Regions from separate parts of the Streptomyces sp. NBC_00820 genome, predicted to be linked through region 2. Evidence: riboswitches for the same ligand, from Rfam matches in the RefSeq annotation. Region 2 holds a riboswitch; the other holds the start of a gene.
What was found. Region 2 has a riboswitch for glycine ahead of gcvP (aminomethyl-transferring glycine dehydrogenase). Riboswitches for the same ligand answer to the same signal wherever they lie in the genome.
Positions count from the first base shown of each region.

Region 1 (3,400 bases), 4.2 Mb from region 2:
AAGTTCTCGGAGGCGATCATCTCCAGCGTCGACTGCTGACGCAGCAGCTCCGCGTCGACCGCCGCGGCGATCTCCGGGTCCAGCTCGTGCAGGGGCGTGTTCAGAACGGTCATACGACTACGACTCCCTCAGCCGGCGTTCTGGGCGGTGTACTCGTCGGCGGAGAGCAGGTCGCCCGGCTCCTCCGCCACGCGGACCTTGAACAGCCATCCGCCCTCGAAGGGGGCGGAGTTCACCAGGGACGGGTCGTCGACGACGTCCTGGTTGGCCTCCGTGACCACACCGGTGACCGGCGAGTACAGGTCGGACACGGACTTGGTCGACTCCAGCTCGCCGCAGGTCTCCCCCGCGGTCACCTCGGAGCCGACCTCGGGAAGCTGGGCGAAGACGACATCGCCGAGCGCGTTGGCCGCGTACTCGGTGATGCCGACCGTCGAGACGCCGTCCTCGGCGCCCGACAGCCACTCGTGCTCCTTGCTGTAGCGCAGCTGCTGCGGGTTGCTCATGGCCTGAATTCTCCTGTACGCGGGGAGGTGCTGGTCAAAAGGGAAGTACTGAAACCGCTGGTGAGCGGGCGAATGTGCGCAGGGTCACGTACGGCGTCCGGCTTGATCGCGCGACCGCGCCCCAGCCTGCTGGGGCAGGTTGCCGGTGTCCACTTATCCGTGTGCCCCGTACGCCACGTGCGCTTCGGGTGTCTTGCGCGCCACGTGTGCTTCGTGTGGCCCGTACGGCACGCGTGTTTCGCGCGGCGGCCCGGCGCGGGCCGGCCTGGGGCCTGGCCCGCCGGTCACGGGTCCGTGACCGTGTCACCGGTCCCGGCCCGCTCCCGCGTCGCCGCTCGCGCGCAGGGGGCTACTTCTGCCGCTTGTAGAACGGCAGCGCGACGACCTCGTACGGTTCGTGGCTGCCCCGGATGTCCACGCCGACACCCTCGGTGCCCGGTGCCGCGTGCGCCGCGTCGACGTACGCCATGGCGATGGGCTTGCCCAGGGTGGGGGAGGGGGCGCCGGAGGTGACCTCGCCGATCACCTCGCCGCCGGCGACGACGGCGTACCCGGCGCGCGGCACCCGGCGGCCCTCGGCGATCAACCCGACCAGGACGCGCGGCGGGTTCTGCTCGGCCCGCGCGGCGGCCTCGGTCAGCGCCTCGCGGCCCACGAAGTCGCCGTCCTTCTCGAACTTCACCACCCGGCCGAGCCCGGCGTCGAACGGCGTCAGGGACGTCGTCAGCTCGTGCCCGTACAGCGGCATGCCCGCCTCCAGGCGCAGGGTGTCCCGGCAGGACAGGCCGCACGGCACCAGGCCGACGTCCTCGCCCGCCCGGGTCAGGGCCTGCCACAGCTCCACGGCGTGCTCCGGCTTCACGAACAGCTCGAAGCCGTCCTCGCCGGTGTAGCCGGTGCGGGCGATCAGCGCCGGGACGCCGGCGACGGTGCCGGGCAGGCCCGCGTAGTACTTCAGGCCGTCCAGGTCGGCGTCCGTGAGGGACTTCAGGATGCCGGGGGACTCGGGGCCCTGGACGGCGAGGAGCGCGTAGGCGTCACGGTCGTCGCGGACCTCGGCGTCGAAGCCCGCGGCCCGCTCGGTCAGCGCGTCGAGGACGACCTGCGCGTTGGAGGCGTTGGCGACGACCATGTACGTGGACGAACCGGCCTCGGCCTCGGCCAGCCGGTAGACGATCAGGTCGTCCAGGATGCCGCCGTCGGCCTGGCAGATCATCGTGTAGCGGGCGCGGCCGACACCGATCGAGGCGATGTTGCCGACGAGGGCGTGGTTGAGGAGGGCGGCCGCCTCGGGGCCGGTGACCGTGATCTCGCCCATGTGCGAGAGGTCGAAGAGACCGGCCCGGGTGCGCACCGCGACGTGCTCGTCGCGCTCGGAGCCGTACCGCAGGGGCATGTCCCAGCCGGCGAAATCGGTCATGGTGGCGCCCAGTTCGCGATGCAGGGCATCGAGAGCGGTACGGCGGGGCTGACGGGATTCGGTACTGCTCATCGGTCGGTCGTCTCCCAGAGGCATGACGGGCGAGGAAGGTCCTCCCCATCTGTCATCGGAACCTGAGAGGTTCGCCATGACCACCGGCTCGGGAAGAGCCGCGGGTCACGACTTGCACCTTGGGTGGGGCCACTGTCGCAGCGGCCCGCTTTTCAGATGTGCCTCGCCCGCGCGGTAACGGGGCCTGAGAGATTCAAGGGAGGGACTTGCTCCTTCGGCGCCCCAGCGAGACATGCTGCCGGGGACTCTCCCGCGCGGATTCAAACGGCCGGTATGCAGTTGGCGCGCACATCATTGCACGCCCCGGCCCGCCCCTGAAGGGCACGTCAGTTGTAACCGATCCGTGGCAGTACGCGCACCGAACCGCCGGACATCGCGCATTACCTTCTCTTTACATTACGAGGGCAGGGATCCCCCGAGCCCACAGGGGAGGACGATCACGGTGAACAGGACCACGGCGTACGCCGCCACCACCGGCATCGCGGTGCCGAAGCAGCCCTCCGCCCCCGCCCGCGAGCGCCTGGCCGGGCGGCCGTCCGCGGCCGTCCGCGACCTGCGCGACCACGCCGGGCACAGCCCGCACACCCTGCACTTCGGCCCCAGGGACCTGGTGGTGATCACCGGGCTGCCCGGCAGCGGCAAGTCCACCCTGATGCACCGCGTGGTCACCGGCCCCCGCGTCGACTCCCAGGACGCCCGCGACCGCTGGGACGCCCGCGCCCCCCGCCTCCTGCCGTACGCGCTCTACCGCCCCCTGGTCCGCCTCGCCCACTACGCCGGGCTGCGCCGCGCCCTGCGCGGCGGCGAGGGAGTGGTCGTGCACGACTGCGGCACCCAGGCCTGGGTGCGCGCGTGGCTGGCCCGCGAGGCCCGCCGCCGCGGCGGCACCCTGCACCTGCTCCTCCTGGACGTCTCCGCCGGCACCGCCCGGGAGGGCCAGCGCGAGCGCGGCCGCGAGGTGTCCCGGTACGCCTTCAGCCGCCACCGCCGTACGAACGCCCGGCTGCTGCGCGCGGTGGAGCGGGGCGAACCGCCCGCCGGGTGCGGCTCGGCGGTGCTGCTGGACCGGGACGCGGTGGACGTCCTGCGGCGGATCGTGTTCACCGGGGGTGGCTCTGTCACCGGCACCGGCTAGCCTTTTGAGCCACAGCATGGTTCCCAGCAGGCGGTAGGCACATGGACTTCCCGGCGGACTTCCCCGCTGACTTCCCGGCACAGGCGCATCCCCACCCGCACGGCGGGTGGCCCGGCAACGAACTGGAGGAGGTGCTCTCGGCCTCCGTCGGCATCCCCTCGGCGGGCGGACGGATCGTCGAGGTCCTGGGCCGCAGCCTCGTCTGGGTCCCGCTGCCCAACGGCGGCTCCCCCGAAAGCAGTTCGCTCGACCTGCCCACCCTCGACA
Region 1 covers NZ_CP108882.1:5,624,386-5,627,785, forward strand. Annotated here, with positions in the region: gene glyA (serine hydroxymethyltransferase) at 1-113, opposite strand, end outside; gene gcvH (glycine cleavage system protein GcvH) at 129-506, opposite strand; gene gcvT (glycine cleavage system aminomethyltransferase GcvT) at 856-1,998, opposite strand; glycine riboswitch at 2,038-2,160, opposite strand; glycine riboswitch at 2,161-2,261, opposite strand; gene OIB37_RS25530 (AAA family ATPase) at 2,441-3,133, shown strand; gene OIB37_RS25535 (enhanced serine sensitivity protein SseB) at 3,175-3,400, shown strand, end outside.
Region 1: it holds a riboswitch for glycine, as region 2 does, so the genes downstream of both, gcvT (glycine cleavage system aminomethyltransferase GcvT) here and gcvP (aminomethyl-transferring glycine dehydrogenase) in region 2, are expected to answer to the same signal.

Region 2 (3,400 bases):
GCTGCTCGTCACCGTTGCCACGGTGGTAGCCCCGTACGGCCAGCAGCCCGGCCAGCTCGCCCTGCGAACCGGCGTTCGGCTGGAGGGAGACCTTGTCGTAGCCGGTGACCTCGGCGAGGCGCTCCTCCAGCTCGCGGATGAGCGTGAGGTAGCCCTCGGCCTGCTCGGCGGGCACGAAGGGGTGCAGCTGGCCGAACTCGGGCCAGGTGACCGGCTCCATCTCGGTGGTCGCGTTGAGCTTCATGGTGCAGGAGCCCAGCGGGATCATGCCGCGGTCGAGCGCGTAGTCGCGGTCGGACAGCTTGCGCAGGTAGCGCAGCATGGCCGTCTCGGAGCGGTGCTCGTGGAAGACGGGGTGCGTCAGGTAGTCGTCGGTGCGCAGCAGCGCCTCGGGCAGCGCCTCACCGGCGGCCGCGTCCAGCGCCGCCACGTCGCCCTCGATGCCGAACGCGGAGAGGACGGCGCCCAGCTGGGCCCGGTTGGTGGTCTCGTCGCAGGCCATGGAGACGTGGTCGGCGTCGACGAGACGCAGGTTGACCCCGTTCTCACGGGCCGCTGCGACGACTTCGCCGGCCTTGCCGGGCACGCGCGCGGTGAGGGTGTCGAAGTAGGCGCCGTGGACGATCTCGACGCCGGCCTGCCTGAGGCCCTCGGCGAGGATCGCGGCGTAGCGGTGGGTGCGGCGGGCGATCGTCCGCAGGCCCTCGGGGCCGTGGTAGACGGCGTACATGCCGGCCATCACGGCGAGCAGCACCTGCGCGGTGCAGATGTTACTGGTGGCCTTCTCCCGGCGGATGTGCTGCTCACGGGTCTGCAGGGCCAGGCGGTAGGCGCGGTGCCCGTCGGCGTCGACGGAGACGCCCACGAGCCGGCCGGGCAGGCTGCGCGCGAACTTCTCGTGCACCGCCATGTAGCCGGCGTGCGGCCCGCCGAAGCCCATCGGCACGCCGAAGCGCTGGGTCGTACCGATCGCGATGTCAGCGCCCAGCTCGCCCGGCGAGGTGAGCAGGGTGAGGGCGAGCAGGTCGGCGGCGACGGTGACGAGGGCGCCCAGCTCGTGCGCCTGGTCGATGACCGGCTTCAGGTCGCGTACGGCACCGGAGGCGCCCGGGTACTGCAGGAGCACGCCGTTGATGTCCCGCTCGGCGATGCCGGCCGGGATGCCGTCGCTGAGGTCGGCGACGACGACCTCGACGCCGGTCGGCTCGGCACGCGTCTCGATGACGGCAATGGTCTGCGGCAGCGTGTCCGCGTCGACCAGGAACAGGCCCTTCTTGTTCTTGCCCATGCGGCGGGAGAGCGCCATCGCCTCGGCGGCGGCGGTGCCCTCGTCGAGGAGGGAGGCGCCGGAGGTGGGCAGGCCGGTCAGTTCGGCGACCGTCGTCTGGAAGTTCAGCAGGGCCTCCAGACGGCCCTGGGAGATCTCCGGCTGGTACGGCGTGTAGGCCGTGTACCAGGCGGGGTTCTCCATGACGTTGCGCAGGATCACGGGCGGGGTGAAGGTGCCGTGGTAGCCGAGCCCGATCATGGAGCCGAGGACCTGGTTGCGGTCGGCGAGCGAGCGCAGCTCGGCGAGCACCTCGGCCTCGGTGCGGGCGCCCGGGAGGTCCAGGGCGTCGGCGTTCTTGATCACATCCGGGACCGCGGCGGCGGTCAGCTCGTCGAGGGAGCCGTAACCGACCTGCGCGAGCATCTTGGCCCGCGACTCCTGGTCGGGGCCGATGTGGCGCTGCTCGAAGGGGATGCCCGCTTCGAGCTCGGAGAGCGGAATGCGATGGGCGGTCATGTACGGAGGCCTCCTGGTCTGACGCGACCTGCGAGGGGCACCTCGGCGCGGGTGCCCGGACGGCCTCCCCCTCTGTCATCTCGAACCTGAGAGCTTCACCGGGCGCCCGAGGGTCCCGGCTTTCACCGTCGGTGAGGACGGGAGTTGTCGACGCCCGCCCTGCTTTCCAGAGTGACCTCGTCCGTGCGGTACGGGGGCCTGAGAGATTCCGGGGAGGAGTTGCTCCTTCGGCGCCTCCGAGTGCTCGGAGGACTCTCCCGCACGGGGTCAGCAGCCGTTGTCAGACTACCAGCGAGGTCAACGCCGCAGGCCTCGAGTGGCCGCCTCCTTCAATGTGCTCTTTCGTAGTGCTTACGGATGAGTTGCGACCACGTGGAGGGAGAGGGACCGTGCAGACCGACATCGATCCGCGCAACCTGATCGGCCGCAGGGCGTTCGACCGCAACGGCACCAAGATCGGCACCATCGACGAGGTGTATCTCGACGACGCGACGGGCGTGCCGGAGTGGGCGGCCATACGCACCGGTCTGTTCTCCCGGGACGCCTTCGTCCCGCTGGAGCCCAGCGAACTGGTCGAGGGCACCCTCAGAGTCCCCTTCGACCGCGCGCTCATCAAGGACGCCCCCGACTTCGGCGTCGGCCGCCACCTCTCCCCCGACCAGGAACTGCAGCTCTACCACCACTACGGCCTGGACGTGGCCGCGGCGCCCGGCGTACCCGACCGCGACTTCGGCAAACTGGCGGGCACCGAGGAGACCTGAGCCGACCGCCTCCGCCCACAGCGCCTCCCGAGCGGTACGGGGAAGGCGCTCTGAGCCACGACCCGGCCACACCCGGCACACCCCGGCCACGGACCGCCACGGACCGCTGCAGACCGCTCCACATCGGTCACCCTTCGATCCCCCACGGGTCACCCACCGGTCACCCCTCGGTGCTCACCTCGTCCGGCACCAGCACCAGCGGCAGCGGATCCGCCGGCTCCAGACCCGGATCGTCGACCCGGAAGGTACGGATCCGCCCCGGCGGCGACTGCGGTGTCTCGAAGCGCACGGTGACCCGGCCCAGGCCGCTGCCCTGCACCCAGCCGTGTCCGTACTCCGTGTGCCGGACGTCGTGCCCGGCACGCCATTGCCGCTCGGCCTCCTCCGGCGGCTCCTGCGCCGTCTCCGGCACCGTCTCCTGCGGCTCGGTGGCCCTGAGGTCACCCGCCGCCTGGGCGAACAGGTCCTCCTGGGTGTAGTCGGCGAGCCCGGAGACGCCCACGCCGAGCAGCCGTACCCCGCCGGTGGTGTCGACGGACTCCAGCAGCCGCGCGGCCGCCTCGCGGATCACGGCCGGATCGTCCGTGGGGCCCCGGAGCGTCTCGGAGCGCGTCAGCGTCGAGAAGTCGTAGCGGCGCACCTTCAGCACGATGGTCCGTCCCGACAGGCCTGCCCCGCGCAGCCGGCCCACGCACCGGTCGGCGAGCCGCTGCACCTCCAGGCCCACTCGCAGCCGGTCGTGGATGTCGACGTCGTAGGTGTCCTCGACCGACACCGACTTGGCCTCGCGCTCGGCCACCACGGGCCGGTCGTCGCGCGCCAGCGCCATGGCGTACAGGGCGTGCCCGTGGGC
Region 2 covers NZ_CP108882.1:1,439,183-1,442,582, forward strand. Annotated here, with positions in the region: gene gcvP (aminomethyl-transferring glycine dehydrogenase) at 1-1,786, opposite strand, end outside; glycine riboswitch at 1,963-2,056, opposite strand; gene OIB37_RS06665 (PRC-barrel domain-containing protein) at 2,176-2,547, shown strand; gene OIB37_RS06670 (DNA polymerase IV) at 2,708-3,400, opposite strand, start outside.